Prochlorococcus marinus str. AS9601: one gene and its partner. Each later gene encodes a partner of the first gene's protein in a complex. Links are inferred from orthologs where the notes say so. Each region holds a gene or a part of one and is shown in the gene's direction. Other genes may lie near its edges.

Region 1 (15,870 bases):
CTTTTACTTATGTAAATAGGTATGTAAAAACTGAAATGGAAATTGCCTCAATCATTTTTGATAGAAAAAGGAAAATAAGGTGGGCTGGAATTAACGGTAATAAGTATATTTCTTATTTTCAATGAGATTAACTTTGATTCATTATGCTTTTGTAAATAAATTGAGCTAACTTTTATACATGAGTCAAACATCTTTAAAAAAAGAACGAGATCCTTCAATATTAATTTTAGATTTTGGATCTCAATATTCTGAATTGATTGCAAGAAGAATTAGAGAAACTAATGTTTTCTCTCTTGTAGTGAGTAATTTTATTTCAATTGAGGATATTAATAGAATTAATCCTAAAGGGATCATATTGAGTGGAGGCCCAAATTCTGTATATGAACAAAATGCTCCCAGATGTGATGAAAAAATTTTTAATTTAGGAATTCCTATTCTTGGCATATGCTATGGAATGCAATTAATGGTCAAGGAACTTGGAGGAACTGTTATTTCAGCAACCAAAAAAGCTGAATATGGTAGAGCACCACTAAATATAGATCAAGAATCTGACCTTCTTTTTGATGTAGAAGATAAATCTATAATGTGGATGAGTCATGGCGATTCAATTAATTGTTTGCCTGATGGATTTAATAAGATTGCTCATACCGAGAACACACTCCATGCAGCAATTTCAAATGATGTAAAGAAATTATTTGGCGTACAATTTCATCCTGAAGTTGTTCATTCAGAATTTGGAATGAGGGTAATTAAAAATTTTGTTTATAAAATTTCTTGTTGTACGGCTGATTGGACAACCGAAACATATATAGAAGAAACTATTCCAAGAATAAGAGAGCAAGTTGGCAACAAAAAAGTATTGCTTGCTTTATCAGGGGGAGTTGATTCCTCAACTCTTGCCTTTCTTCTTAATAAAGCAATTGGAAATCAGCTTACTTGCATGTTTATAGATCAAGGTTTCATGAGAAAAGGTGAACCAGAATTTTTAATGAATTTTTTTGATAAGAAATTTCACATTAAAGTTGAATACATTAATGCAAGAGAAAGGTTTATTGCCAAATTAAAAGGAATTACTGATCCAGAACAAAAAAGAAAAATTATTGGTGAAGAATTTATTAGAGTATTTGAAGAGGAAAGTAATAGATTGGGACCTTTTCAGTATTTAGCTCAAGGTACTCTATATCCTGATGTTATTGAAAGTGCTGGTACTAATATTGATCCTAAGACAGGTGAGAGGATAGCTGTAAAAATAAAGAGTCATCATAATGTAGGTGGATTGCCAAAAGATTTACAATTTAAATTAGTTGAGCCATTAAGAAAACTTTTTAAGGATGAAGTTCGAAAAGTCGGCGCTGCTTTAGGTTTGCCAGATGAAATTATAAAAAGGCATCCATTCCCAGGACCTGGATTAGCTATAAGAATTTTGGGAGAGGTGAATAATGAAAAACTTGATTGTTTAAGAGATGCAGACTGGATAGTAAGAGACGAAATTAAAAAAGCAGGTCTTTACAACGATATTTGGCAAGCTTTTGCAGTATTGTTACCTGTAAAAACTGTAGGAGTTATGGGTGATAAAAGGACTTATTCATGGCCAATAGTTTTACGTTGTGTATCAAGTGAAGATGGCATGACAGCTGATTGGTCAAAAATTCCTTTTCAGATTTTGGAGAGGATTGCTAATAGAATAGTAAATGAAGTAATTTCAGTTAATAGAGTTGTTTATGATATTACAAGCAAACCTCCTGGAACTATTGAGTGGGAATAAGTTATAGGGTCAGATTGTAGTGATATCCCTATTTTTGCGGTTTGTCACGTATGATATGGTAACGGAATTACTGAGATTCCAGCCCTTCGTTGTCGTGGATTTGTCACTAACCTAATTGACCGTCTCTTAAGATAAATAGTATAAAGTCTGTTTTCTCTACAGTTGTTATATTAATTAAAAGTTAATTGTGAAAAAAACTAACTTATTTTTGTGGAGGATTTATAAAACCAAATTTCGATATCTTTCAGTTTGACTAAGTATTTCTATAGATGGTTGCAGCATATCTTTGTAATTCTTCCATCCACCAATTGATTTAACATTAATTGGGGAACGAACTTCAACACTACTTGCTGTCAAGACTGAGCGTCTATTTAAATGAGGCGATAGATATGAATCTTCCCATTGCCAATCTAACCATGAGATTAAAGATTTAATTTCCTTATTAGGATTCGAAACTAATGAATCATAATTTAAGTCATATATTTTTGATCGAAATCTATTCTTATAATTACTCATTATTTGTTCCTGATCTAAATAAATTTTTGTGCAATCTCTTAAGGAAGAACAAAATTCATAATGTTTGGTAAAATTTGCCCGATAAATTGAAAGAATATTATCTAATGGATTTCTAAAGCAGTGAATGATTTTCGCATTCTTTATTTCTCTTGATATGATTCCTGCATATTGATAGTTGTATAACCATTTGTTAGTGGTGATATAAAAATTTTCAGTATATTTGCTAATTTTGTCCCAATAAATATCAGTAAGATTAAATTTTTGATCGATGTTTTTTTGTTGAAGGAATGATTCTTCTAGTATATTAATTTCGCCTAAATCAAAAACTTCGCTATTCATACTAAGGATTGATTCAACTAATGTAGAACCACTTCTTGGCATTCCTACAATAAAAATACTTTGCGGATATTGTTTGATTTTTTTCTGATTAATGCTTTTTTTATCTGTTTCAATAAGTAATGATTTAGATTTATTGATTATGTAATCAGAGTGAGACTTTTTTATATCAAGTTTAAATTCATTTGCCAATTTAAGGTATCTAGAACTTTCTTGGTATTTTTTTTCATTATGAAGAATATTTGCTCTCGCAAAGTAAATGTTAACTTGATCTTTTTTGCTTTTGTTATCTAAAAATTTTTCCGAAAAAAGTGTTTCTTGCCATTTTTTATTTTTATTGGAGTATTTAAGAGTTGATATATTAAAATACGCAAACGCTAAATTAGGATTAAGTTCTATTGCTTTGAGAATCGATAATTCTGCTTCCTTTAATTTTCCTAGATCTCTTAATATGAGACCCAGATTCGCGTAAGCATCTGCTAATTTAGGGTCTAGTTCTATTGCTTTACGAGTAAATAATTCTGCTTCCTTTAATTTTCCAGATTCTATTAATATCCCTCCCAGATTCATATTTGCGTTAACGATATTAGGATTCAGTTCTAGTGCTTTGCGAGTAGACAATTCTGCTTCCTTTAATTTTCCTAACTCTTTTAATATCCCTCCCAGATTAGAGTGAGCGATAGCGTAGTTAGGATTAAGTTCTATTGCTTTACGAGTAAATAATTCTGCTTCCTTTAATTTTCCTAGTCCTATTAAAAGCAAACCAAAATTAGAAAATACCCTTTTGTCTTCGAATCCTTTATTTATAAAAGATTTATAATATTTTGTTGCTTCTGAAATATTTCCTTCCATATGACACTTAAAAGCATTTTGAATTATTTGCTCTTTAAAGTAATTGTTTTTTAGATTTTTTTTTATTTTCTTTTGAGATTTTTTGTCATCTCCAAAACCTGCCATAAGAGTTTAAAAATTATAAATGTTTTTGTTAGTTTAAAATATATTCATTAAGTATATTGCTTGTTATTACTTGGTAAGTCTTTACAATTAATTCATATAAATACAACGCAAAGTATAAAGAATGGAACTAATTGGTTTATCGCGGGTTTGTTTCGTGAATTTTAATTTAAAAGAAGTCAATGATAACAATGACTTTGAAACATCAAAATTGGGTAGAACCTTTGAGTAGGAGTAAGTGAATAATTTTTCTAAAAAATTTAAGACCTTTATTTTATTGAAGAGATATTTTCAATTGGGATATTAATCGTAATGAGCGAGATGATTAAATTAAGTCGATCTACTGTTGAGAAATATCTTAGTTGTCCAAGATGTTGTGTGCTTGACAAAAAATATCAAATAAAGCCACCATCATTACCATTTACTTTAAATATAGCTGTTGATAGTTTATGCAAAAATGAATTTGATTACTACAGAAAAATTCAGGAGCCGCATCCTTTATTGATTGAACATGGTATTGATGCTGTTCCTTTTAATCACAAAGACTTAGAACGTTGGAGAAGTAATTTTAAAGGGATAAGATATAAGTCAATTGAACATAATTATGATTTTGGTGGAGCTGTGGATGATATTTGGCAGAAAAAAAATGGTGATCTTATTATCGTTGATGTAAAAGCAACATCTAGAAATAATTTTGATTGGACTGAGACTTTTCATAAATACGAATATGCAAAAGCTTATAAGAGACAATTAGAGATGTATCAGTGGTTATTTAAAAAAAATGGTTTTCAAGTGGCTAAAGAAGCCTATCTTTTATATTTCAATGGAAAGAAAAATGAAAATTTATTTAATAACCAATTAAATTTTGAAGTACATCTAATTAAATTAGATTGTTCTACTTCATGGGTAGAAAATAAAATAATTGATACGGTCAATTTATTACGTTCGGATAATTTCCCGAAACCTTCTTTAACTTGCGAATACTGTAATTATTTAAAGAAGCGTTGGCAGTTATCCGTAACTTAATATTCATAGGATAATTTTTCATATTTCTGGAAAAATAGCGAATAAAAGATAATCTTTAATTAGATTATTAATTTATACTTTTGAAAAATTCTGAAAGAAAAATAACTAATCATCTTCAACAAGATATAGTCAAAGTATCTGGTAAAACAATTTTTATTAATCCTTTTTTATATTGGCGCAGATTTGACGAAAACACTAATAGATGGCTAAGAGAACCTGGTCAAATGTCAGAGGATCAAATTTCACCAAATAGAAACCGTTTTTATCCAGAAATAGAGTGGGCTGATTTAAGTCATGAGCAAAAGCTAATAAAAGATGCAACTGTTGAGATGTTTTTAAAAACTCTTGAATTGATAAGTACATTTCATCCTTATCTTAGTTCTGGACAATTATTAGAAGTGGAAAGAAAAATGGCGATTATAAAAAAGATTCCTTTCGAAAAGTGGGTAACAAAATCTTTCGCCAAAAAAGCGAGATTGTTAGAAAAAGAAAAAAGACAATTTAAAAGAGAGAGATTTTTTAGTAGCTGGAGGGAATGGTTTAGTCTTGACAATACTCAACAAGCGATTTTTCCGTTAATCGTCACGATATTTATTTCTTCATTTATTGGATGGTCTTTAGGGATATCAAAAAGTAGTTGTAATCCTTATTTTGAACAAAATATAGATCAATTAAATTAATTTGTTTTCGATATTTTTTTAGTTTCTAAGTTAATAATATTTTGAAAAAATAAATTTCTTATTTAAAATTATATTAACTTACATAACTGTTTAAAAAAAATATAAGTTTTATGAGTAACAATTCGACTTCAAATAATATTGAAAATGATGACTTTCATCTGAACAAAGAAGAAGGTGATTATAAAGATTTAATCAATAGACTTAAAGAGATAAAATTAACCATTTCTTTAATAGAAAAAACAATATTTAAATAAATTTTATATTTTTGATAAAAACAAGTTCAAATAAAAAACTTATTTCTTTAAAAAGACAACCTTTAGTCTTACTTATTTTTTCTTCTATTTCGTTTTTATTGATTCTATTTAGATTAATTTTTTTACAACTTTTAAATTATGAATCTTTTAAGAAGATGTCAGATGATAATAGGATCAGACTTATTGCTTCACAGCCAATACGTGGAAGAATACTAGATAAGAATGGTTATGTTTTAGCAGATAGTAGAGTTAAATATTCTTTAATAATAAAGCCTCAATCTGTTAATAAAAGCAATTGGGAAAACCATAAATTAAGTATTTCTAACTTGTTAGATATTGACAGTAATGTAATTCAAGAAAAATATTCTGATGGTCTAAAAAATCAAAAACTCTCAGTAACTATTCTTGATGATTTAAATGTAAAACAATTAATAAAATTCAAGGAAAATGAAGGTAATTTAAATAGTTTTGAAATAGCAACCAAATTAATTAGAAATTACCCTTATAAGTCCCTTGCTGCCCATGTAATTGGATATACTCAGCCAATTACTGAATCAGAATATAAATTATTATCTAAAAAGGGTTATAAATTAAACGACTTAATAGGAAGAACAGGAATTGAATATGTTTACGAAGACTTTATAAGAGGTGAATGGGGTGGCGAAATGGTTGAAGTAAATTCATTAGGAAAATTTAAAAGATCGTTGGGTATAAAATCTTCAATAAAAGGTAATGATGTTGAATTGACAATCGATATAAATTTGCAATTAGTTGCTGAGGAAGTTCTTAAAGATAAAAAAGCAGGAGCGATAATAGTAATGGATCCCAGAGATGGTTCAATAAGGGCGATGGCAAGTAAGCCTACCTTTGATTTGAATTTTTTTTCAAAGGACTTTAAGCCTGAAAAAGAATACAATAAGATATTTAATTCTCCAGAAAAACCTCTTTTTAATAGAGCATTAAATGCTTATGATCCAGGAAGTGTATGGAAAATTGTAACTGCTTTAGCGGGCTTAGAAAGTGGTAAATTTCCTAGAAATACCATGTTAGATACGAAACCATGTATAACTTATGGAAGCCAATGTTTTAGAGAGCACAATGATTTAGGTTTTGGCGTGATAGGTTATGAAGATGCTTTAAGAGTTTCGAGTAATACATTTTTTTATCAAGTCGGATATGGAGTAGGAGTTGATGAAATTCATAAGGTCTCCCGAAAACTTGGCTTTAATTCTTTATCCGGAATTGAAATTTCTGAACAAGAAAATATAGGATTAGTAGCTAGTAGTGAATGGGCAAAAAAAGGTAGAGGATGGAGCGAACCTGGAAGAACTCCATGGATTCCAGAAGATATTGCGAGTATGTCTATTGGACAATTTGTCGTTCAAGTAACTCCGATGCAAATAGCTAGAGCATATGCTGCAATCGCAAATGGAGGTTATCTAGTTACTCCACATTTGACTAAAAAAGATGTAGAAAGTCGTTTTGATAAAAAACGTATTCTAATTGACGTTGATCCACAAAATATTCAATTGATAAAAAGTGGTCTCAGGAAAGTAGTAGAGTCTGGTACAGGGGTATCAATTAATTATGGAGTTTCAAATTTACCTCCGGTGTCAGGTAAAACAGGAACTGCTGAAGATGGTGAAGGTGGCTTAGATCATGCTTGGTTCGTTTGCTTTGCTCCTTCAGAAAAGAGTGAGTTGCTTGTAGTTGCCTTTGCACAAAATACTCCTGGTGGAGGCTCGGTGCATGCGCTTCCAATGGCTAAACAAATATTAAAAGTTTGGAATGAAAAAAAATGATAAGAATTTTTTGTTTAAAAGTTTATGTTTTTAATTTTTTCATTTGTAAAAGTCTTTGAATAATATCTTCAATAGTTTTTGTATCTATAGGTTTACTATATGAGGACAAAAGCTGCCTCCCTAATACTTGACTCCCTAAATGCACTAATTGAATGCGTAATGAGGTCAGCAGTTCTAACCCTATGCCACCAGAAAATGTGGCAATTGCAATCGGTTGACCATTAAATAAATTCCTAAAGTCATCTCCTGAAATAGAAAGCCATGCTATAAAGTTGGAGAGAATAGGAGGTATAGATCCATTATATTCAGGCGCACAAATCACCCATCTTTCAATCTTGAAAAGCCTTTTTTTTAAATCTTTTATTTCATGCGGAATATTTTCTTTGCTGTGAATTCTTGGATTAAATAATGGAATATCAAGAGTGGTAAGATCTAAAATTTCAGAACTTATTTTAAGTTCATTACTTTTTTCAAGAAATTTTTCAGAAAGTTCTAGATTTTTACCACAACTAGCTGTAATGATTATTAGATCTTTTGTTTCAGTCATAAATTAGATAAATAAATTTAATAGTTAGCGCCGGTTTTGCGATGATGAACTGCCGCTAAACTATCGGATTTTAGTATATTACCGTGTAGTACTTCGGCGTAAATTACCCAATGATCTCCACATTCCATTCTTTCTTTTACAGAAGCATCTAACCATGCGAGCGATTCAGGAATGATTATCTGTTCGTTAGGAGTTAATTCAATTTTTATTCCTTCAAATCTATCTTCTCCAGGTGCAAAGGGCTTTGTGAATCTTTTTAAAGGTTCTTTATAATCTTTTTCACTAAGAATATTTAATGCGAATGAATCTCCTATTTGCAAAAGAGACTCAACCGATCTATCTTTTGCTACTGCAATACTTAACCCGGGCGGTGAAAAACTTGCTTGACTAACCCAAGATGCAAGCATAGCCCCTTTAATATTATTCTCATCTTTGCCTTTAGAGGCTGTCAAGACACAGAGTGACCCAATTACTCTTCCAAGAGCTTGTAGCTTTGGATCTGTTTTGCTTGTAATCATTCCAGTATCTGATTTTCTAGGTTTTATCTTTGCTTTTTTTATGATTTTTCTTCCAAAGTGAGTTCCTATTTCTTCTAACTCTTTAATCTTTGGTTTATTTGGACTGAACTTAATCCTTACAGGGTCAAAACCAAACTTAAAACCTCCGTCTTTTAATTTTGTTTCAAGTAAATCTATAGCTTCGCCGCTCCAGCCAAAACTGCCAAAAATTCCCACTGGCTTATCTCTATTCCCCTCTGCTAATAATGTTCCTAGTGCACTAACTATTGGAGTTGGGGCGTGACCACCCAATGTGGGTGATCCTATTAAATATCCATCAGCATTTTGGATAGATTTTACGAGTACATCATTAGGTGTGAATTCACAATTAATACTTTCAACTTCTACAGAGGTTCGATTTATCCCTTTAGCTAATGCATCACCTATTGAGGCTGTATTTCCATATGCACTTGCATATATCAGAGCGATCTTAGGATTATTTGTTAAGAGATTCTCTCCCCATCTAATGTAGTCATTTAAAAAGCTTTTTAAGCTATATTCGATTGCTGGACCATGTAATGGTGCAATAGTTTTAATCTCATATTCTGAAATTTTTTCAGTTATTGATACTACTTGATTAGACATTGGTGCCATTAAGCAATCATAAAAATGTTTCCTATCAATTTCTGTACTAATTCGATTTGTTTCAGACCAATATTTAGATGCAATGTGTGCAGAGAAAATTTTTTCACTAAGAAGTATCTCTTGGTTACGTTCATAAATTATCAAGCCACCAGGCCAGCGAGCTGTTGGAATAGGAATTAACTCTAGTGAAACTTTATCTAATTCTAAATTAAGTTCTTTTTTGATTATGTTTATTTCAGGTAATTGAATTTCAATAAAGTTCTCTAAGTTAGGATTTCTTTGATTCCAAAGTTCGCTTATAAGTTTATAACCTGGATTAGAGCAAGTAATAGTTGTGTTTTGAAATTGGGTACTTATATTTTTTATAGTTTCAATAATTTGGGGATTAATATGACCAGAAATGAAGTTGATATTGTCTAATTTAAATTGATCACAAAACCTAGAAATTACTTTATTAAATAAATTTAAATATTGTTTTTCAGGTGGATGAATAATAAAAAGTTCCGCATTACTTCTAATGAAAAAAGTATTAAAAGAGGTTCCTTTTTCAAGATTAAATTCAAGTTCAAATCTTTCTTTTTTTTTGTCTAAGAATCTTACACAAGAGAAATTGTCAGTAATTTCAAATTCTGATAAGTTTTGATTTTCTGCAAGTAAGCCTATACTAATATCTGACATTTAAAAGACTTATTTTCTAATAGTGATTAGCAACTTTTCTGTGATGAACTGCTGTCTTGCATGATAAGTCAGAAACATTACCATTTTCAACAATTCCGTAAATTATCCAATGGTCTGGAGTCTCTAGCCTGGAACTAACTTTACAATCTAAAAAGGCGAGTGAATCTGAAAGAACTGGTCCTCCTTCAGCGATGTTGCTAATTACATCTACATCTGCGAATCTATCAGCTCCAGGGGCAAATCTTTTTAAAAAATGTCTGAACATTTTTTGATAGTTATCTTCCCTTAAAATATTCACAACAAAACCTTTCCCAACCTGCATATATGATTCAATAGCTCTATCTTTTGCTACTGCAACTGTAATACCTGGTGGAGAAAAGCTTGCTTGACTAACCCAACTTGCGACCATTGCACTTTGTCTGAATGTAGAACCTTCGCCTTGGCTCGCTGTAACTACATATAATCCTCCACTTAATCTCCCTAATGCTTTATCTAAATTTGAATCAAGGCTCTTCATAGAGGCAATATTCTTCTTTTTATTGATCAATTGACCCAAGTCAGTTCCAGCTTCTTCGAATTGTTGATAAACAATGGGATCTGGGATATTTTTAACTCTTAATGGAGAGAAAGCTTCTTTTTGACCAAGTTCTCTTAATTTATTTGCTAAGGAATCTATTGGTTCATCATTTCCACCAAATGCATCATAAACTGCAGTAAATTGTTTTGGTTTTAGTGCTGCAAATAAAGTACCGAGAGATTCTTTTAATTCATTATCTGAGTCTACTGGCCATGTGGGAATGACTACTGCTTTTGATTCGGAAATTAAACTTGTTAATTCTTGCGGGTCAGAAGATCTTAAATCAATTAATTGAACCTGTGCATCTGCTTTGCTTATTCCATGAGATATTGCTTGACTGAGTCGATCACAATAACCATAGTCGCTTATGTAGCAGACTGACACAAAATCATTACCTTTGCTTTTATTACTACTCCATTCTAGATATTTTCCTTTCCAAAAATTGACCTGATTATGGAGCAAAGGCCCATGACCAACGGCTATTGTTTTTACTTTAGGTAGCTTATCTATTCTTTTAATTGCCTGCATAACGCTTCTAGCGTTTGGACCCATAAGGCAATCGTAATAAAAACGGAAATCATCGTATATTTCTTTTTGATCAGTGTCAAAAAATTCGTCAGAACAATAATGGAGACCAAATGCATCGCATGTATAGAGAACATTTGTGCTGTGATCATATGAAAATATGGTATCTGGCCAATGTAAATTTGGTGCACTTATAAATTCAATATTATGTTGTAAACCACTATTAGGATTAGTTCCGAGATTTAAAAACTCTCCACTCTTGACCTCTAGACGTTTAAAGGGAATATGTATTTGGTCTTCAATAAATTTAAGTGCTAATTTTGATCCAACTACTGTGATATTTTGATTTAATTCTAAAAGATTACCTATTAAACCAGAATGATCAGGTTCTGTATGGCTAGTAATTAAATAATCAACTTCTTGCGGATTTACCTTTTTCAGTAATTCTTCAAACCATAATTCTTCGAACTTTGCGTGACTAGTATCAATAATTGCTAATTTCTCGCCTTTAATAATAAAACTATTGTAAGTAGTTCCATTTCTTAAACCAAATTCAATATCAAATCTACTACGATCCCAATCCAAAGATCTTATGGCACAAGAATCATCAGCAAAATTTTGAGATTGAACCGTCAACTTGCTATTATTTGGTGCCAATTTAGAATTACTTGTCTGGGCAGAGGCTATCATAGGATAATTAGCTTTATAAATTAACTTTAGTTATATAGAATATAAATTCGCGTGATTATTTTTGCGAAATAACCGAAATTACGCTTTTCTTTAATTTTTAATCTTCTTATTCTGGATAAATGACATCTCAACTAATTAAAAAAATAGTTACTGGAGATGAGATAAGAAATGCTTTTTTAAAATTTTACAGTGAAAAATTACATAAAATCATTCCAAGTGCATCATTGATTCCAGATGACCCTACGGTCATGCTAACAATTGCTGGAATGCTACCTTTTAAACCAGTGTTTTTAGGTTTAAAAGAAAGACCATCAAAAAGGGCTACATCTAGCCAAAAGTGCATCAGAACAAACGATATAGAAAACGTTGGAGTTACCGCTAGACACCATACTTTTTTTGAAATGCTTGGTAATTTTTCCTTTGGAGATTATTTTAAACGAGAGGCTATTCAATGGGCTTGGGAATTAGTTACTAATATTTATCAACTTTCTGTTGAAAATATAATCGTGAGTGTTTTTCACGAAGACGAAGAGTCTGCAAAAATTTGGAGTGATGAAATTGGTATTCATCCAGATAGGATAGTGAAACTAGGTGAGGAAGATAATTTTTGGTCATCTGGCAAAACAGGTCCATGTGGACCTTGTTCAGAACTTTATTATGATTTTCATCCTGAAAAGGGTCTGCAGAATATTGATTTAGAAGATGGAGATCGTTTTATTGAATTTTATAATCTTGTTTTTATGCAATATAATCGTGATCCTAATGGAAAATTGACAGATTTAAAATTTAAAAATATTGATACAGGAATGGGTCTTGAAAGGATGGCTCAAATACTACAAAAAAAGCAAAATAATTATGAGACAGATTTGATTTTTCCTATTATTCAAAAAATTTGTGAGATTGCAAATATTGATTATTTTTCTTCAGATGATAAAAATAAAATTTCTTTAAAAATCATTGGTGATCATACAAGAGCTGTTATTCATTTAATTTCTGATGGAGTATCAGCAAGCAATCTCGGTAGGGGATATATATTAAGAAGGCTTATTAGAAGAATGGTCAGACATGGCAGATTATTAGGTATAACAAATGAATTTTTACCTCATATTGCTAGTGTCGGAATTAACTTAATGCAAAATAATTATCCTGATTTAAAAAATAATAATGATTTAATTTTGAATGAGATAAAAATTGAAGAAATAAGATTTAGGGAAACTCTTGAAAGAGGAGAGAAATTGCTAGATGAGTTAATTTCTTCAGGGCAGAAATTAATTTCTGGTTTTAAAGCTTTTGAACTTTATGATACTTATGGATTTCCTCTTGAACTTACTGTAGAAATTGCTGAAGAACATAGTATCAGTGTAGATGTAAAGGGTTTTGAAGAAGAAATGAATGTACAAAAAGAGAGAGCTAAAGCTGCTTCAAGTAATATTGATTTGACATTAGAGGGATCATTAGAGCGAGAAATAGATGTTTTTAACAAAACTGTTTTTAATGGTTATAAGTCACTCCTTTCGGAAGCTGAAATAAAGGGTATATTCTTGGATTCAACATTAGTTAAGGAAGCAAGTGAAGGTCAGAAAGTTTTAATTGTTCTTGATCAGACAACTTTTTATGGAGAATCTGGCGGGCAAGTTGGTGATATTGGAACGATATTTTCAAACGATGTTGAGGTCTTAGTTGATAATGTCATGCGAAAGAAAAATGTTTTTTTACATTATGGAACGATCAAAAAAGGAAAATTAACTATTGGACAAAAAGTTAAGACTAATGTTAGCTCCTCTAATAGAGCTAAGGCTGCTGCAAATCATACAGCTACTCATTTATTACAATCTGCACTTAAATCAGTTATTAATGAAAGTGTTGGACAAAAAGGTTCATTAGTAGCCTTTAATAAATTACGATTTGATTTTAATTCTTCTAATCCTATTTCTAAAGATCAAATTTCTAAGATTGAGACTTTAGTTAACTCTTGGATTATGGAAAATCATTCTCTAGAAATAAAAAATATGTCTAAGAGTGAGGCTCTTGAAAAGGGTGCAGTCGCCATGTTTGGAGAAAAATATGATGATGAAGTTCGCGTTGTTAATGTACCAGGAGTTTCAATGGAACTTTGTGGTGGCACACATGTTAAAACTACATCCGAATTAGGTTCTTTCAAAATAATTAGTGAGGAAGGCATCTCAGCTGGAGTCAGAAGAATCGAAGCATTATCAGGCCAATCAGCATTAGACTATTTCAGCGATAGAAATGCATTAGTAAACCAACTAAGTGATTTGTTAAAAGCAAATCCTAATCAACTTTTTGAAAGGGTTAATAATTTGCAAGCAGAGCTTATTAATAAGAATAAAGAGATACAAAAAATGAAAGATGAAATTGCATATTTTAAATACTCTTCTATAAAATCATCCGCAGAAATAGTAAATTCTTTTTCAATTTTAGTAAATCAGATTGATGGCTTAGATGGGAATTCTTTGCAATCTGCAGCACTTAATTTAACTTCTCATTTGGGAAATAAAGCAATAGTGATTCTTGGGGGAATACCAAATCCAGAAAATAGAAAGTTGTTATTTGTAGTTTCTTTAGGTGATGATGCAGTAAAAATAGGATTGCATGCAGGTAAATTAATTAATGAGATTGCAAGAATTTGTTCGGGAGGTGGAGGAGGAAAGCCTAACTTTGCTCAAGCAGGTGCTAAAGATATTGATAAGTTAAGTGATGCTTTAGATTATGCTAAAAATTATTTGCAAAAAACATTAGCTAGTCATTCTGATAAATAACTACTTTTTCTGAGACTAATTTCGATTTGATCCATTAATTTCCTTGCTTCTTCAATAGTTAATTTTTTTTGATCAATTGCTGATTCAGTATTAATTCTTATAGATTCAACCAAAGAAGCTGAACTGTAATCTAATAATTGTAAAATTTCAGATTTACTGTCCTCTTTAATAATATTTCTGACCTTATATGAATTATCTTGATTTATGTCTATATGAACAACGTTGGTACTGCCAAATAAATTGTGCAAGTTTCCTAATGCTTCTTGATAGGCTCCAGTCATAAAAATTCCAATTAGGTAATCTTTATCTTCTTCTGGCTTATGCAAATTTAGTAGTGATTTAATTTTTCCATTATCAATAAAATTATTTAGTTTCCCATCTGAATCACAAGTTAAATCTGCAAAGTTGCCTTTGCAGAACGGCTCCTCTAAGTGCCTATGTATTGGTACTATTGGAAAAATCTGATTTATTGCCCAGCTATCAGGAATAGATTTAAATATAGATAAATTTGCATAATAAGTTGATGCAAGAGTTTCTGTAATTTCAGATAAATCAGGGTGATTGATTTCATCATTATTCAGGTTATTAGAAATTTCTTTTGCGCAAGCCCAAGTAAGTTCTTCGGCATAAGCTCTTTCTGCCAAACTTAAAAATCCTAATCTAAAAGCGACTAAGCAATCTTCTTTAAACTTTTTTGCATCATTCCATAGTTCAATTATTTGAGATAAATTTATTTTTTTATTTTTAAGTTTTTTTAATTCATAGAAAGTATCAAGTAAATTTGAAATTATTAATTGTTGATTTTTTTTATCAAAAATTTGTAGTTTGGAACTGACATGACTTGTTCCTAAGACATTAAAAATTAAAACTGAACAATGACTAATTATTGCTCTTCCACTTTCTGAGATTATGGTTGGATGCTTGATATTATTTAATTCACATGAATCCTTAATAGTTGCAATTACATCGTTAGCATAATTTTGGAGAGAATAATTAGTAGAAGTGTTGGAGGAGGTTTTAGTTCCATCAAAATCTATTCCTAATCCACCCCCAACGTCGATATATTGCATTGGAGCGCCTAGTTTGCATAGTTCAACATATATTTGACTCGCTTCTTGTAATGCGTCTTTGATCACAGCAATATCACTTATTTGACTGCCTATATGAAAATGGAGCAATTTCATTTCGTTGATAAGATTTGCTTCTTTTAGTTCTTTTATTGTCAACATAATTTCTGGGATTGATAATCCAAATTTGGAATTATCTCCAATAGATTTACCCCACCTACCACTACTTTTACTTGATAACTTTGCTCTAATTCCTATCAATGGAGTCGCTTTAAGTTCTTGAACTGCTTGAATAATTCTTTTTACCTCATCTCGTTGTTCAATAACTATTATTGGATTTTTGCCGAGTTTTCTGGCCAAAGTAGCAATTTCAATATATTTTTTATCTTTATATCCGTTGCATATTAGTAATGAATTTTGGTTTTCAAGAAGTGCAAGGCCAATTAATAGTTCTGATTTACTTCCTACTTCTAAACCAAAATTCCATTGGCTACCAAACTCTATTATCTTTTCTAGGACATTTTTCTGTTG
Region 2 (15,820 bases), 1.5 Mb from region 1 along the record:
AGTACTGAAGAAAATCAAGTTATTGATGAGCCTAAAGAAACTGTAAAAATCATGGATATACCCTCTTCCAACACAAATGCTTCACTTGTTGTTAGTATCGACTCAAGTGATGATACCTAGAATGGCTCTATTTGATTCAACACAAGATTTAATAAGTTTTAAGAATATAAATATTTCAAAGATTAACCCTTCTTCAGAGAAAGATCCTATTTTATGTAATCATTGCAAAAGGACTGCATCAAATGGTGTTAGATGTTTAGGGATGTGTGTAGCAGATAATGATTACTAAAATAGTTCAAATTTTTATATAAATAATTGAAACTTTTTACCGTCTATTTAAGATTGAGTATTTTCGAAAATTTCATTATTAAATGTGAAAAAAATTAAAACAGGGGGGACCCAGATTCGAATAAGGTTTATCTTTTAAAGTAGTAAGCTATTACTAACTTCTAAAATATTATCCGTAACTTGCTGTCTGTTTGCTTTCCATAAATCTCATTATTAATAACTTTGTTTGATTTTTATTGAATACGAAATTGCACTCTGGACAGCAAGGATTAATTAGAAAAATACAAAAACAATATTCAGTGTAAATTGATTTCTAATAAACTTTTAAAAGTTTAAAAGGTTTTAACTATTGACTTTAGATGATAAAAAAAGAGAGTATGGATAAATATATTTCTATTAGTATAGAAAAGTAGGAATATGATTTTGTCTTAAATTGAGTTTTTTAAGAAGTTGATTTTACTAAAAGTCTTTGACAATAAATTAACTGAAATTTTTTCTTTAAAAAGGAAATTTCAACCTTTTTTAATTTTTAATGTATTTTTATTATTTTTGACATTTAATATATCTAAAGCAGATACGAATAATTCTACTAATTCAAAGAATAATCAAATAGAAATAGAATATTTAGAATCAAGAAATGAATTAGAGGATTACATTTTTGATACTGGCGATTCAATTTCTTTAGAATTTTATCCTGCGGTTGAATTAAGTGGAGTTTATACAGTTAATGAAGAGGGAGAATTATTCTTACCAATGTTGGATGAAACATTTGTAAGAGGACTAACAAAGTCTGAATTAAAAACTTTATTAGAAAAAAGATACGATGATTTTCTTATTGATCCAGAAATAAAAGTAAAGATCGCAGTATTTAAAAGTATTAGAGTATTAGCAAGAGGTGAGTTGAGGAATCCTGGTTTTTACAAATTTTCTGCTTATTCATCACCTTCAAGGATAACTTTAGAAAAAAAAGATAATTCTGAGTTGGATTCATTGATAGAAAATTACAATGAGCAATCAGATTTAAGTCAAAATTTGCAATCAGATAATCAATCTTCACAAGATTTAGAAGTCAAAAGATCAAGTGAAAATCTAACTACTATTTCTGATGTAATTAGAAAAGCTGGTGGCATAACTTCACTAACTGATTTATCTAGAATTGAAATTATAAGAGATGTACCTCTTGGAAAAGGCGGAGGCAAAAAGAGAGCGATTATTGATTTTAGTACTTATATAAATTCATCAGATACTACTAACGATATACGTATATTTGATGGAGATAGTTTATTCTTTCCAAAACTGAGTAAAGCTAATACAAATCAAATACCAAAATCGATTTTATCTGGTATTACTCCAAAATTTATTACAGTAAGTCTTTTTGGTAGAGTTGAAACTACTGGAGTGGTAAAACTCCCCATTGAAGCTGTCCTATCAGATGCTATTGATTTGACTGGACCGATAAAACCTCTCTCGGGAAAAATTGTTCTTATAAGGTACTCGAACAATGGAAGAGTTATTAAAAAAAATATTTCTTATTCTGCAAATGCAAAAAGAGGATCCAAAAGAAATCCTTATTTAAAAAAAGACGATTTAATATCAGTGAAAAGTAGTTTTTTTGGAAAAACTACTGGTGTAATAAAAGAGATTACAGCTCCTTTTGTGGGTATTTATTCAACTAAAGAATTAATAGAAGGTTTTAGTGAATAATTAAGAATTTTATTGTAAGTCTAATTATTTTGATTTTTTAGGCAGAAATAGGATACTAGTATTAGTTGATTTAAAATCTATAAAAATCGCTTTATACTTGCTGTCAACTAAATTTGCTTATTGATGTATAATCGTTTTTCAAAACTTACTGTGCTGGAAAGGATAACAGTAAAAATGATTTCAAAATTGAAGAAGGCGGCACCCAGATTCGAACTGGGGATAAAGGATTTGCAATCCTCTGCCTTACCACTTGGCCATGCCGCCGAAAAAGATTCAATTAAGTCTTCTTATGATCTTAACAGTAAGAGGCATCATTCTCTGTTATTTATATGCAATGGCCATGGAGAAGATGTAATCGCATCGGAAATAATAAAAAGATTACTAAAAAAAATAAAATATAAAAGTATCGAAGTTTTGCCTTTAGTAGGAAATGGAGATGTATTTAATTCCATAAAATCAAAGAATTTTCGTAAAATAGGATTTTTAAAAGAGTTGCCTAGTGGAGGTTTTAGTAATCAAAGTCTGAAGGGATTTGTGCTTGATTTGTTTGCAGGATTTTTAATCGATAATTTAAGAAATTTTCTACTTGTAAAACAGAAGTCAAAACATAACTACAAAATTATCGCAGTAGGCGATTTCTTGCCATTACTATACGCTTGGAGTTCAGAATGCGAATTTAGTTTCATTGGAACTCCTAAAAGCGATCATACTTGGAGTAGTGGGCCAGGTTGGGATTTAAGCGATTTTTATCATAAGTTGAAAGGTTCTGAATGGGATCCATGGGAAATGTTTTTAATGAAATGTCCAAGATGTAAAAATTTAATTATGAGAGATAAAATTACAGCTAATAATTTGAATAAGAAAAATATTGATGCAAAATACTTGGGTAATCCAATGATGGATTTTGTTAATGAAACAAACGATAAAATATCAAATATTATTTCTTTTAAAAGGATTATTTTATTAGTTGGAAGTAGATATCCAGAAGCTCTTAAAAATCTTGATAATTTTCTAAATTGTTTGCAAGATTTTCATTTATCAAAGGATTTGGTTATTCTTTTGCCTTTGAGTATTAATGCAAATGTGATTCAAATTGAAAGTTATTTAAATAAATATGGTTTTATAAAACAGAGTAAAGTTAAATTTCTAATTAATGAAGATTCAGTATGGAAAAAGAAAGATCAATATGTAGTGATTGGTAAAGGTAAATTCAATTTATGGGCCAATATGGCAGAAGTTGGCTTGTCTAATGCAGGAACTGCTACAGAGCAAATTGCTGGCCTTGGAATTCCATCTCTCTCTCTACCGGGACCTGGACCACAATTCACAAAATCATTTGCAAAAAGGCAATCAAGATTATTGGGCGGTAGTGTTATAGTTTGCAAGAACAAAAAAATTCTTTTAAAACGTTTAAGTTTACTTTTGAAAAAAAAAGTTTATAGGTTAGAACAAGCAAAAATAGGCAAAAAAAGAATGGGGGAAGCCGGAGCAAGTAAGAAAATCGTAGATACCATAAACCTTCATTTGTTATCTTAGTAAATGGCACTAGCTTATTAATTATTAATTCTTTTATGTATCCAATAAATGATCGGCAATATCTAAAAATTTGTGCAGAGATTGCAAAACTTATGAGTATAAGCTTATCTTCTGCTAAAAAGAAAGTAGAAATTCAACTTGCAAAAGAAGGATCGAAAACTATTCAAGAAAAAATACAAGTTGCTCAAAATGTTTTAAAAATTTGTCAAAAAAATGATGGAGATCAACTAAGTTCTTCAAGAATACTTGATAAGCTTATGAAAACTCTTGATGGTGAAGATAATTTTTTAACTGAAGATTGATTCTTAATGTTCAAATATATTTGAGAATTTTAGTATGTCTAAATCAGCATGTACAGAAACTGTTTCGAAACATTTTTGAGCTAATTCATATCTATTCTCTCTTTTTAAGATAACTTTTAATTTAAGCATAGCTTCAATTAAATATCTAACATCATTTGCTGCATAATCTAGTTGATCTTTTGTTAAATCTTCGTTGCTACCCCAATCACTACTTTGCGAGCTTTTGTCCAGTTCTATACCTAACAATTCATTAATTAAATCCTTTAAGCCGTGTTTATTTGTATAAGTTCTTGCCAACTTACTAGCAATTTTTGTACAAAAAATATTTTTTGTATTAATTTCAAGATTGCATTTTAAAGCTGCTACATCAAATCTCGCATAGTGAAATATTTTAGTAATTTTGTCATCTTCAAGAAGTGCTTTTAAATTAGGTGATGAAGACGTATTAAGTTCGATTTTTATACAGGATGTTCTTTTAAATTCATTGCATATTTGTACTAAACAGAGTCTATCTCTTCCATGAATTAAGCCCATTGCTTCAGTGTCAATAGCAAGGTACGATGATTTTTTGTAAAGATTGTATAAATCTACTGTTAAATCGCTATAAAGAAAATCAATATTTTTATTTTCAATAGTCATTTTTAATAAGTTTTTAAGGTAATTTAAAATTTAGAATATTACTTAAGATTTTATTTAATTAAGAATTTTTATCTAATGGGAATATTTTACAGAACAATTCTAAAAAATTATAATAAGATGTAACTTTAATTTTTATTCTCGAGTTACTAGAAAAAATTATTTAATGTCATATTCCTTAAATTCTACATTATTGCTGACAATTCTCTTAGCCATAGGATTATTTTTTTTTCTTAGGGCTTCCAGTAAAGATAGAACAACCATCGTTGAGATTTCATCTTCTCAGAAGCCAATTAAGGTTTTAAATGGTTTATGTGAATGGCTTAATTTGAGGGGATGGAAGCAAACAGGAGGAGATTTTGAACAAAGAATTTTAATATTTAAGGGTCAAGTTGTTTCTAGTAAATTTTTAGCAATTTTTTTAGGTTTTCTTGGCGGTTTTGGTTCTTGTGCTTTGGGATTAGTAATTATTCAAATATATCCCGAATTAGGTTGGTGGCCTATTCTTTTGGGATTAATTGGTGGCCCTTTGTCTGGAATTGTTTACTTTAAAAAATCAGCTAGAGAGGAGAAATTTGAATTAAGGTTGCTAAATGAAAATGAAAATGATTCAACTTTTATGAGACTTAGAGCCCATAGGGATGAATTAATCTCTTTAGAAAATGAACTCGGAGAAAAACTTCAATTGAAAAGTGACGGTTCTTTATTTAAAACACCTATTTAAGATACTTGAAAATTTTATTTGATAATTTTTAATCAAAAATATTATTCTCCATACAGAATTTTTCTAACTCTTTATCATTAAACCAATCTTGGGGTTTTGTAAAAATTGATGTGAGAAATTCCTCTCGAGAGCCATTTTTAGCTTTATATCCATATTCCCATCTAGCTAAAGGCGGTAAGGACATTAATATAGATTCAGTTCTGCCATTTGTTTGTAGCCCAAAAATCGTCCCTCTATCCCAAACTAAATTGAATTCGACATATCTACCTCTTCGATATAGCTGGAATTCTCTTTCTTTCGGTGAATATTTTTGAGAAGCTCTTTTTTCAATAATGGGCAAATATGAAGGTAGGAATGCCTGCCCACAGTTTTCTGCTAAAGAAAATAAATTATCCCAATTTAAATTAGATCTGCCAACATTTTGTGAAGCTTTTGATGCTTCTCCATTTTTATTATTTCCTCTATAAATATTTCCTGAACCATCTTGATAATCATAAAAAATACCTCCTATACCTCTAGATTCATTTCTATGTTTCAAGAAGAAATATTCATCACACCATGGTTTGAAAACTTTATGCAAATCTTGATCAACTTTCTCACAAGCTTTTTTATGCTCATTATGAAAATTCCTTACATCAGAAAGATAAGGATAAAAAGGGGTTAAGTCTGCACCTCCTCCAAACCACCAAACAGGACCAGCTTCGAAATATCGATAATTCAGATGAACTGTGGGAATATAGGGATTCTTAGGATGCAAAACCATAGAAGTTCCCGTAGCAAACCATTCATGACCTTTTGCTTCGGGCCTTTGAGAGATTATAGATTGAGGTAATTCTTTTCCTTGTACTTCCGAGAAATTTACGCCTGCTTGCTCAAAAATAGAACCATTTTTCAATACTCTAGATCTTCCACCGCCACCTTCGTCTCTTAGCCAGGATTCCTCTGTAAATTTTCCTTTTCCATCTACATTTTCAAGTCCTGAACAAATTTTGTCTTGTAGAGTTAATAAGAGATTTTTAGTTTTTTCTCTCGAGTTTTTAGGAGGTTCTTTCAACATGTATTTAGTAAATCTTGAAGAAAAAAAATTTTTTGGTTAATTATAAGTTTCTCTTTATAATTTCTCTTAGGGGGACCTTATTGCCTATTATTTGATAGTTCGACATAGTTCTTAATCTTTTAAACAGTCGACTACCTTGTCAAAATATTTAAAAATTTAATGACCACAATAGAAGATGCGAATTTAGCTTTACAAAAAGTTCTAGATGCTGGATCAAAGAAAAATGTAATTGAATTAGCTTGGATTAAAAATGTAAGAGTAACTATACCGAGAGTAATCGTAACATTATCATTACCATCGTTTGCAAATTCTCAAAGAGATAGAATTGTACAAGAGGTTAGAAGGGTACTACTGGATTTTGAAGATATTAATGATGTTCAAATAGAAATAGATAATAATCCTTCCAAAACAGAATCTCAAAATCAAAGTAAAGTGCCTGAGTTGCAGATGATTGATGGGATTCGGCATATCATAGCTGTTAGTAGTGGTAAAGGTGGAGTTGGAAAAAGTACCATTGCAGTTAATCTCGCTTGTTCTCTAGCTAAATTAGGTTTAAAAACTGGTTTGCTGGATGCCGATATATATGGACCTAATACTCCCTCAATGATGGGAGTTGCCGAACAGAATCCAAAGGTTACAGAAGGTAGTGGCAGTGATCAAAGGTTAATACCAATATATAAATATGGAATTTCATTGGTATCCATGGGTTTTCTCATAGAAGAAGGTCAGCCAGTTATATGGAGAGGACCAATGCTTAATAGTATTATTCGACAATTTTTGTACCAAGTTGAGTGGAATAATCTTGATTTTCTGGTTATTGACTTGCCTCCAGGAACGGGAGATGCTCAAATATCTCTTTCTCAATCTGTTCCTATAACTGGAGCTATTGTTGTCACCACTCCTCAACAAGTATCTTTGCAAGATGCAAGGAGGGGATTAGCAATGTTCAAACAACTTGGAGTGCCGTTACTGGGAATTGTAGAAAATATGTCAGTATTTATTCCGCCGGATATGCCAAGTAAAAAATATGAAATTTTTGGTAAGGGTGGAGGTAAAATATTAGCTAAAGAAAATGATTTGCCATTATTAGCCCAAATTCCTATTGAAATGCCTCTCGTTGATGAAAGCAATAGGGGTGTACCAATATCAATAAGCCAGCCCAATAAAAATAGTTCTATTGCTTTTAGTAATTTAGCTCAATTAATTAAGAGTCAATTTGTTAATAGATAATTGATGTTTAGGAGAATTTCTTTATTAAATAAGAGAGGATTTTTCCCAAAAAAAGAAAACTTTAAGAGAGGTTTTTTATTTTCTCCACTACTTATAATTCCTCTGTTTTTGGTTATTATTTCGGGTTTATTAATAAAAAGTATTCAGGGTGATTTTTTAGTATCGAATTATTTGAGTCATATTTTTACTGGTTTTTTAGGTTATTTTTTAGCATTTTTTATTTCTTATATACCGTTAGAGAGACTAAGAAAGTACTTAGTACCATTTTATTTGTGTACTTTAATATCCTTATTACTAATATATTTCTTTGGGATATCAGTTTCTGGAGCTCAAAGGTGGTTAAACTTGGGTATCTTTTCTTTTCAGCCTTCAGAAGTAGCTAAACTAAGTACTGTATTAACTCTTGCTTTAGTACTCGACAAAAAAATAATTTGCACAATAAGGGACTTAATTTTGCCCTTATTAGTAGTAGTTATTCCTTGGTTATTGGTTTTCTTTCAGCCGGACTTAGGTACCTCTTTAGTTTTAATTGTTTTGACAGGTGTGATGCTCTACTGGTCGCAAATGCCCATAGAGTGGATTTTGTTATTAGTATTTTGTCTTGTCACTTCTATATTGTATTTGACCTTACCAAATCTTCTTGTTTTCTGGATTCCATTTATAGGATATCTTGCTTATAGATCTTCGAGAAAGAAAATTATTTTTCCTGCTATCGCGATTTCTTTTCATTTATTAGTGGCAAAATTGACACCATTTTTGTGGCAATATGGCTTAAAAGAATATCAAAAAGATAGATTAGTTTTATTTTTAGATCCAAATAGAGATCCATTAGGTGGTGGATATCATTTGATACAGAGTCAAATTGCAATTGGTTCTGGAGGATTATTTGGTACTGGTTTGCTAAAAGGTAAGCTGACTAATTTGCAATTTATACCAGAACAACATACTGATTTTATATTCAGTGCTTTAGGCGAAGAATTGGGTTTTGTGGGGTGCATAGTAGTTTTATTTTTGTTCTTTTTTTTGATAAAAAAACTTATTAATACTGCAACAATTGCCAGGACTAACTTTGAATCTCTAATTGTTATTGGAATAGCCTCAACTTTTTTGTTCCAAATAATTATTAACTTATTTATGACTATTGGATTAGGACCAGTTACTGGAATCCCCCTTCCTTTTATGAGCTATGGTCGAACGTCATTGGTGACCAATTTTATATCCATTGGATTTGTTTTATCTATATTAAAACGTTCTAGATCACTAAGAATTTGATGAAATCACAAATAACCATAAAAAAAATTCAAGAGCTTTTGATTAAAGGAGTTAAAAAAATATATGTGGATGATGATACATCCAGAAGAATGTGGTGGGCTTCTTTAGAAGTTATTCAAAAAGATTTCCTTTATCAGAATTATAAACAGGGGGGGATATGGGTTGCCTCGCCTTTGCCAGCCTTTAATGATAAAAAATTTTTAAATCAACTTCATGGATGGCTTTGGTCTCCTGAGGGGTTTCCATACTTTCAAAATGAGAATGCAGGTTTTTTACCAGTCAATAATTCAGAAAAGATAAAAAACGATTTCGATTTAATTAGTAATTATAAAGTTTTAAACCTTTGTCAAGAAGATGGCTATGAACCTTTTTTGATGATAATCACTCCAAATTTTCAATGCGTATTATCAATTGTAGGAGAAAAAGATAAGAAAATTCTATTAATGAAGTGTGATGAAGAGAGCCTTAAACTTTCAATTGAATTAATGCATGCAAAATTAAATCAAGAAAATTATGAGGAAGGAGTAAAATTTCGTAATGCAATTAATAACTTAGGCAATCTTAATGTTAATAATCAATTTGAAAAATTATTTTGGCCAATATTATCGGCAAAATTAGCAAATTTCACGCCAAATCACAATATACAGAATTCTGTGAATAATGATGAAAAAAATGTGCAAATAACTGAAGCAAAATTATTACGTGCAATATCTCATGAAGTAAGAACTCCTTTGACAACAATAAGAACCTTAATAAGTTCTACTTTAAAAAAATATAAAATGGATGAATCAATGAGAAATCGTTTAATTCAAATAGATAATGAATGTAATGAACAAATTGATAGGTTTGGTTTAATCTTTAATGCAGCAGAATTAGTTGGTAATGAATTGCCATCATTGAATAACTTGGCGAAAATTAATTTAGCCGAAATTTTCAAAAAGCTTTCTCCTTTATGGAATAAACAATTAAACCGACGTGGTATTTCTTTGAAGATAGATATCCCTAAACAACTTCCACAAATTTTGAGTGATTCTGAAAAATTAGAATTAATGTTAAGAGGATTAATTGATAAAAATACTAGAGGATTAAAAGAAGGTAGTACATTAATTTTAGAATTAAGACCAGCTGGTCAAAAACTCAAACTTCAACTCAAAGTACAAAAATTAGATAACAATCAAAATGAAAATCTAAAAAAAGATAACGGTTCTGATATTGGCCCTGTTTTAAATTGGAACCCTCAAACTGGAAGTTTACAACTTAGTCAAAATGCCACTCAAAAGTTGTTAGCTAGTCTAGGAGGGCATGTTACACAAAGACGTGATACAGGTTTGACAGTATTTTTTCCGATTTCAGATTCAAAATAAAATGAGAAACAAGTTTTCCATATATTAAATAATGTAGAAAATTTGCTATGAATTTTGAATTTTGCAAAATATGAATGCTAGTTTCTTATTAGAAATAACTCAAAATCTAGGATGACTGAAACTTTAGTTGGTCAATTTCCAAAGCATATAGGAAGTACTGGGGGTTTATTAAACTCAGCAGAAACCGAAGAAAAATATGCAATTGTATGGAAAAGTTCCAAGGAACAAGCATTTGAATTGCCTACCGGCGGAGCGGCCTTAATGCATGAAGGTGATAATTTAATGTACTTTGCTAGAAAAGAACAATGTCTTGCATTAGGGACACAATTAAGAGCTTTCAAACCAAGAATTGAAGATTTTAAAATCTACCGCATTTTCCCAGGTGGCGATATTGAATTTTTACACCCCAAGGATGGTGTTTTCCCTGAAAAAGTAAATGAAGGCAGAGAGAAAGTAGGTCATAATCCTAGAAGAATAGGTGAGAACCCTAATCCAGCTGGTTTGAAATTTACAACTAAGAATACTTTTGATTAACTTCTTTAAAGTTGATATAAAAGAAGAAAATAATTATAATTTGGGCTGACATTATTAATATGATCAGCTCACAAAAAGATAGTTTTTTAAAGGCTTACAAAGAAGGTAAAAACTTTATACCTATAGTTGAAACTTGGCCAGCAGATTTAGAGACTCCATTATCGACTTGGTTAAAATTATCTTCAAAAGATTCCCATGGTGTTTTTCTTGAATCTGTTGAGGGTGGCGAGAATTTGGGTAGGTGGAGTATTGTTGCTACTCAACCTCTTTGGGAAGCCGTTTGTTATGGAGAAGAAATAATTAAAACTTGGAATAATGGCAAAACTGAAACACATAAAGGTGATCCTTTTGATATTTTGAGAAGTTGGACAAACGAATACAAGTCAACCACGCTTGATGAATTACCCTCAATTGGACAGTTATATGGCTCTTGGGGTTATGAATTAATAAATCGAATAGAACCAAGCGTTCCAATAAATGAAAAATTAGAAAACAATATCCCTTATGGTTCCTGGATGTTTTTTGATCAGATAGTTGTTTTTGATCAAATAAAAAGATGTATTACTGCAGTGGTTTATGCAGATACAACTTCTACAAAAGAGTGCGAAATTGAACTGTTGTACCTAAACTCAATTTCTAGAATTAAGAAAACTAGAAATTTAATGAGAGTTCCTCTAAAAGAAAATGAGTTTTTAGATTGGAATGAAAATGAGAATTTGAATTTAGATCTAGAAAGTAATTGGGAGAAAAAAGATTTTGAGGATGCAGTTCTCTCTGCAAAAGAATATATAAGAAAGGGAGATATCTTCCAAATAGTTATTAGTCAGAGATTCCAAACTCAAGTCAATAATGATCCCTTTAATTTATATAGAAGTCTGAGAATGGTTAATCCATCTCCATACATGTCATTTTTTGATTTTGGCTCATGGTATCTGATAGGTTCAAGTCCTGAAGTCATGGTTAAAGCAGAAAAAAATAAAAATAGTCAGATCGTTGCAAGCTTAAGACCAATAGCTGGCACTAGACCTAGAGGTATTGATAATCAGCAAGACTTGGAATTAGAAAAGGAATTATTAAAAGATCCAAAAGAGATAGCTGAGCATGTAATGCTAATTGATCTTGGGAGAAATGATCTTGGAAGAGTTTGTGAAATTGGTACTGTCAAGGTCAAGGATTTAATGGTTATTGAGAAATATTCACATGTTATGCATATAGTCAGTCAAGTTGAGGGAATCTTAAAAAATAATGCTGATGTATGGGATTTGCTCAAAGCATCCTTTCCCGCTGGGACAGTAACTGGCGCTCCAAAAATAAGAGCTATGCAATTGATTAAGCACTTTGAAAAAGATGCTAGAGGACCTTATGCAGGTGTATACGGATCTATTGATATTAATGGCGCATTAAATACAGCAATTACAATAAGAACTATGATAGTAAAACCCTCAATAGATGGGAAATATGATGTTTCAGTGCAAGCAGGAGCTGGAATAGTTGCTGATTCTTTTCCTGAAAATGAATATCAAGAGACGATAAATAAAGCAAAGGGAATACTAAAAGCACTAGCCTGTTTGGATAAATAAATGAGTCAAAATAATCTTTATAAGGGTTTTGAGGTGGAACTTTTTACAGGCTCTTTAAATTCTCATATTGGTGTTTCGGATGAAATTGAGAAAATATTTCCTGATTTTGTGAAAGAGCCAGATAACAGAAACGTTGAATACATAACAACTCCTGAAAAAGATTACGGTTCTTTATATGAGAAATTAAAAATTCCAAGAAAAAAGTTAAGACGATGGCTTAACAAAAAAGATTTAACAATCATTCCTTCATCAACTCTTTGTTTTGAACACGATATTCAATTTCAAAGATCTGACATTAACAATCTTTATCATCAATTTATACAAGATAATTATGGAACTGCCATAGCAACTTCAAGTGTACATATAAACATAGGAATAGATGATTTAGATAAGCTTTTTGCGGCTATTAGACTTACAAGATCTGAGGCTGCTTTATATCTATCACTAAGTGCTAGTTCACCATTTTTAAATAATGAAATTACGGAGAATCACTCTCAGAGATGGATGCAGTTTCCTAAAACTCCAAGTAAGGTGCCTTTTTTTGTGAATCATGATTCTTATATTGCCTGGATAGAGAAAAATATAGCTAATAAAAATATGCAAAATATCAGGCATTTTTGGTCTTCAATCCGACCAAATGGTCCCCAAAGACCTTTAATTCTTGATCGCTTGGAATTAAGAATTTGTGATTTTGTTCACGATATTAATTTGCTTTTAGGGATAACGGCCATGATAGAACTGAGGATTTTAAATCTTTTTGAAAATATAAATACCTTAGATCCTATGAATGCTAGTACTTTTTCTCTGGATGAGTTATCAGAAATATGTGATCAAAATGAAATTAATGCTGCTAAAGATAGTCTGAATTCAGAGTTAATTCACTGGGAAGATGGCAAAAGAGTTATTTGTAGTGAATGGATTCAAAACTTATTATCAGATTTATCATCCACAGCAGAAGGCTTTGGTATGAAACATCTTTTAGATCCTATCTATAAAGTGCTTGAAGAAGGCAATCAATCTATGAAATGGATAAATCAATATGAAAAAGGTCTTTCTATTGAGCAGATAATGAAAATTTCTATCGAAGATATGATTAGGAGTGAGGCCTAGAATGTTTGATTATTTAAATAAACTTTGATCTGAACATTTTCACTTATGACATAATGATTATATGGAATCTTTTCGCCAGGTAAAAAATAATAATGTGGATCTGATAAGTAACAATGATCCACTTGATAAAAATCGTCTTCTAATTGAAGATCTCTGGGAATCTGTGCTAAGAGAAGAATGCCCAGATGATCAAGCAGAAAGGTTGATACAGCTTAAAGAATTAAGTTATTCAAAACAAATTGATGGCGATAGTTCAAAAACTTTTAAAAATGAAATAGTTGATATTGTAAATTCTATGGATTTAGCAGAATCCATAGCTGCAGCAAGGGCTTTTTCATTATATTTTCAACTTGTGAATATTTTGGAACAAAGAGTTGAGGAAGATAGATATATTCAAAGCTTTACCAATAAGGATGTTCAAAAATCGCCCGACAATCTTGATCCTTTTGCCCCAGCATTGGCTAGGCAAAATGCTCCTGTAACTTTTAGAGAATTGTTTTACAGGCTTAGGAAACTAAATGTGCCACCAGGCAAATTAGAAGAGTTATTACAGGAAATGGATATTCGTTTAGTTTTTACTGCACATCCGACGGAGATAGTAAGACATACGATTAGACATAAGCAGACAAGAGTAGCAAATTTGTTAAAAAAAATACAGATTGAGCAATTTCTGACAAAAGAAGAAAAAAATTCTTTAAAAACCCAATTAAAAGAGGAAGTAAGACTTTGGTGGAGGACTGATGAATTGCATCAATTTAAACCTTCAGTTTTAGATGAAGTTGATTATGCCTTGCATTATTTTCAGCAAGTTTTATTTAATGCGATGCCTCAGTTGAGGGGAAGGATCGCTGAAGCACTTACCGATAATTATCCAGATGTTCAGTTGCCCTCAGAATCTTTTTGCAACTTCGGTTCTTGGGTAGGCTCTGATAGGGACGGTAATCCATCGGTCACTCCTGAGATAACATGGAGAACTGCTTGCTACCAAAGGCAGTTGATGTTGGAAAGATATATTATTGCGACGTCTAATCTTAGAGATCAATTAAGTGTTTCGATGCAATGGAGTCAAGTCAGTTCCTCCTTATTAGAGTCACTTGAAACTGACAGGGTTAAGTTCCCTGAAATATATGAAGCTAGAGCTACAAGGTATAGATCAGAACCCTACAGATTAAAATTAAGTTATATCCTAGAGAAATTAAGATTAACACAAGAAAGAAATAATTTATTAGCTGATAGTGGATGGAAATTTGACTTGGAAGGAGAAACTGATAACAAAAATTTAGATAAAGTTGAAAGCTTATATTACAAGTCAGTAAAAGAATTTACTTATGATCTAGAACTTATCAAAAATAGTTTAATTAGTACAGATTTAAATTGTGAGTCTGTAAACACCTTACTTACTCAAGTTCATATTTTTGGATTTTCCTTAGCAAGTTTAGATATTCGTCAAGAGAGTACAAGGCATAGTGACGCTATTCAAGAGCTTACAAATTATCTTGATTTATCTGTTCAATATGACCAAATGTCTGAGGAAGAGAAAATTAAATGGCTTATAGACGAATTAAATACAAAAAGGCCTTTAATTCCATCTGACGTTCACTGGACAAAAACCACAGAAGAAACATTTTCAGTTTTTAAAATGGTTAAGAGACTACAGCAAGAATTTGGAAGTCGCATTTGTCATTCTTATGTAATTTCAATGAGTCATAGTGCATCTGATTTGCTTGAAGTTCTCTTACTGGCAAAAGAAATGGGACTTCTTGATCAAAATTCACAAAAGTCAAAATTATTAGTTGTTCCTCTTTTTGAAACTGTGGAAGACCTTAAAAGAGCACCAGAAGTAATGGAAAAGTTGTTTAAATTAGATTTCTATAGATCATTATTGCCAAAAGTAGGAGAATCTTTTAAACCTCTGCAAGAATTAATGCTTGGATATTCTGATAGCAATAAAGATTCGGGGTTTGTTTCTAGTAATTGGGAAATTCATAGAGCCCAAATAGCTCTTCAAAATCTTTCAAGTAGGAATAACATATTGTTAAGACTGTTTCATGGAAGAGGTGGTTCTGTAGGTAGAGGAGGAGGACCAGCCTATCAGGCAATATTGGCTCAACCAAGCGGTACTTTAAAAGGGCGAATAAAAATAACAGAACAAGGAGAAGTTTTAGCTTCTAAATATAGTCTTCCGGAACTTGCTTTATACAATCTTGAAACTGTAACTACAGCGGTAATTCAAAATAGCTTGGTAAATAATAGACTTGACGCTACTCCAGAATGGAATCAATTAATGTCTAGGTTGGCAGAAACATCAAGGTCTCACTACCGAAAATTAGTGCATGAGAATCCTGACTTGTTGAATTTCTTTCAAGAGGTCACTCCAATAGAAGAAATAAGTAAATTACAGATATCCAGTAGGCCTGCAAGAAGAAAAAAAGGTGCAAAAGATTTATCAAGTTTACGAGCTATTCCATGGGTATTTGGATGGA

The links.
Region 2: the proteins of mrdA (region 1) and rodA are in contact, whole or in part, in a crystal structure (PDB 6PL5), measured with the Thermus thermophilus proteins. The link is inferred for Prochlorococcus marinus str. AS9601 from one-to-one orthologs. Residues at the interface, in WP_223903432.1 of Thermus thermophilus: Arg4, Ile5, His6, Leu8, Ala9, Phe12, Ala15, Leu16, Leu19, Gly20, Arg22, Ala23, Trp24, Leu26, Gln27, Val28, Tyr31, Tyr34, Leu36, Leu43, Thr45, Asp47, Lys156, Gln157, Gly158, Ser160, Val184, Leu201, Glu202; in WP_223903423.1 of Thermus thermophilus: Phe161, Val165, Phe168, Val169, Leu172, Pro198, Tyr199, Glu202, Tyr211, Arg212, Asp213, Gln220, Val221, Gln223, Ser224, Ile226, Ala227, Ile228, Gly229, Ser230, Gly266, Phe267, Val270, Leu274, Tyr277, Gly278, Leu281, Phe285, Leu289, Arg297.

The regions. Positions count from the first base shown.
Region 1 is NC_008816.1:34,600-50,469, forward strand. What follows is about bases 4,989-7,937. They hold mrdA (penicillin-binding protein 2), read left to right. Parts: upstream 4,989-5,542; coding sequence 5,543-7,333; downstream 7,334-7,937. Other genes in these bases: A9601_RS09310 (hypothetical protein), read left to right, coding at 4,989-5,277; A9601_RS18525 (hypothetical protein), read left to right, coding at 5,388-5,531; A9601_RS09320 (NAD(P)H-dependent oxidoreductase), read right to left, coding at 7,356-7,880; A9601_RS09325 (diflavin flavoprotein), read right to left, coding at 7,898-7,937. Outside these bases: cobalt-precorrin-5B (C(1))-methyltransferase CbiD, read left to right, coding at 1-125; guaA (glutamine-hydrolyzing GMP synthase), read left to right, coding at 179-1,765; A9601_RS09300 (tetratricopeptide repeat-containing sulfotransferase family protein), read right to left, coding at 1,985-3,574; A9601_RS09305 (PD-(D/E)XK nuclease family protein), read left to right, coding at 3,884-4,597; more of A9601_RS09310, read left to right, coding at 4,678-4,988; more of A9601_RS09325, read right to left, coding at 7,938-9,700; A9601_RS09330 (diflavin flavoprotein), read right to left, coding at 9,717-11,492; alaS (alanine--tRNA ligase), read left to right, coding at 11,612-14,272; speA (biosynthetic arginine decarboxylase), read right to left, coding at 14,257-15,870. UniProt on the Escherichia coli protein: Catalyzes cross-linking of the peptidoglycan cell wall. Responsible for the determination of the rod shape of the cell. Is probably required for lateral peptidoglycan synthesis and maintenance of the correct diameter during lateral and centripetal growth.
Region 2 is NC_008816.1:1,514,151-1,529,970, reverse strand. The notes cover bases 6,716-9,614. They hold rodA (rod shape-determining protein RodA), read left to right. Parts: upstream 6,716-7,480; coding sequence 7,481-8,749; downstream 8,750-9,614. Other genes in these bases: A9601_RS17510 (sensor histidine kinase), read left to right, coding at 8,749-9,614; A9601_RS17520 (Mrp/NBP35 family ATP-binding protein), read left to right, coding at 6,716-7,477. Outside these bases: A9601_RS17560 (hypothetical protein), read left to right, coding at 1-120; A9601_RS18850 (hypothetical protein), read left to right, coding at 122-289; A9601_RS17555 (polysaccharide biosynthesis/export family protein), read left to right, coding at 838-1,992; A9601_RS18410 (lipid-A-disaccharide synthase-related protein), read left to right, coding at 2,221-3,528; A9601_RS17540 (hypothetical protein), read left to right, coding at 3,564-3,830; A9601_RS17535 (ribonuclease D), read right to left, coding at 3,834-4,469; A9601_RS17530 (cofactor assembly of complex C subunit B), read left to right, coding at 4,633-5,190; hemF (oxygen-dependent coproporphyrinogen oxidase), read right to left, coding at 5,219-6,247; more of A9601_RS17520, read left to right, coding at 6,407-6,715; more of A9601_RS17510, read left to right, coding at 9,615-10,113; A9601_RS17505 (photosystem I reaction center subunit II PsaD), read left to right, coding at 10,225-10,647; A9601_RS17500 (anthranilate synthase component I family protein), read left to right, coding at 10,707-12,227; gshA (glutamate--cysteine ligase), read left to right, coding at 12,228-13,337; ppc (phosphoenolpyruvate carboxylase), read left to right, coding at 13,399-15,820. UniProt on the Escherichia coli protein: Peptidoglycan polymerase that is essential for cell wall elongation. Also required for the maintenance of the rod cell shape. Functions probably in conjunction with the penicillin-binding protein 2 (mrdA).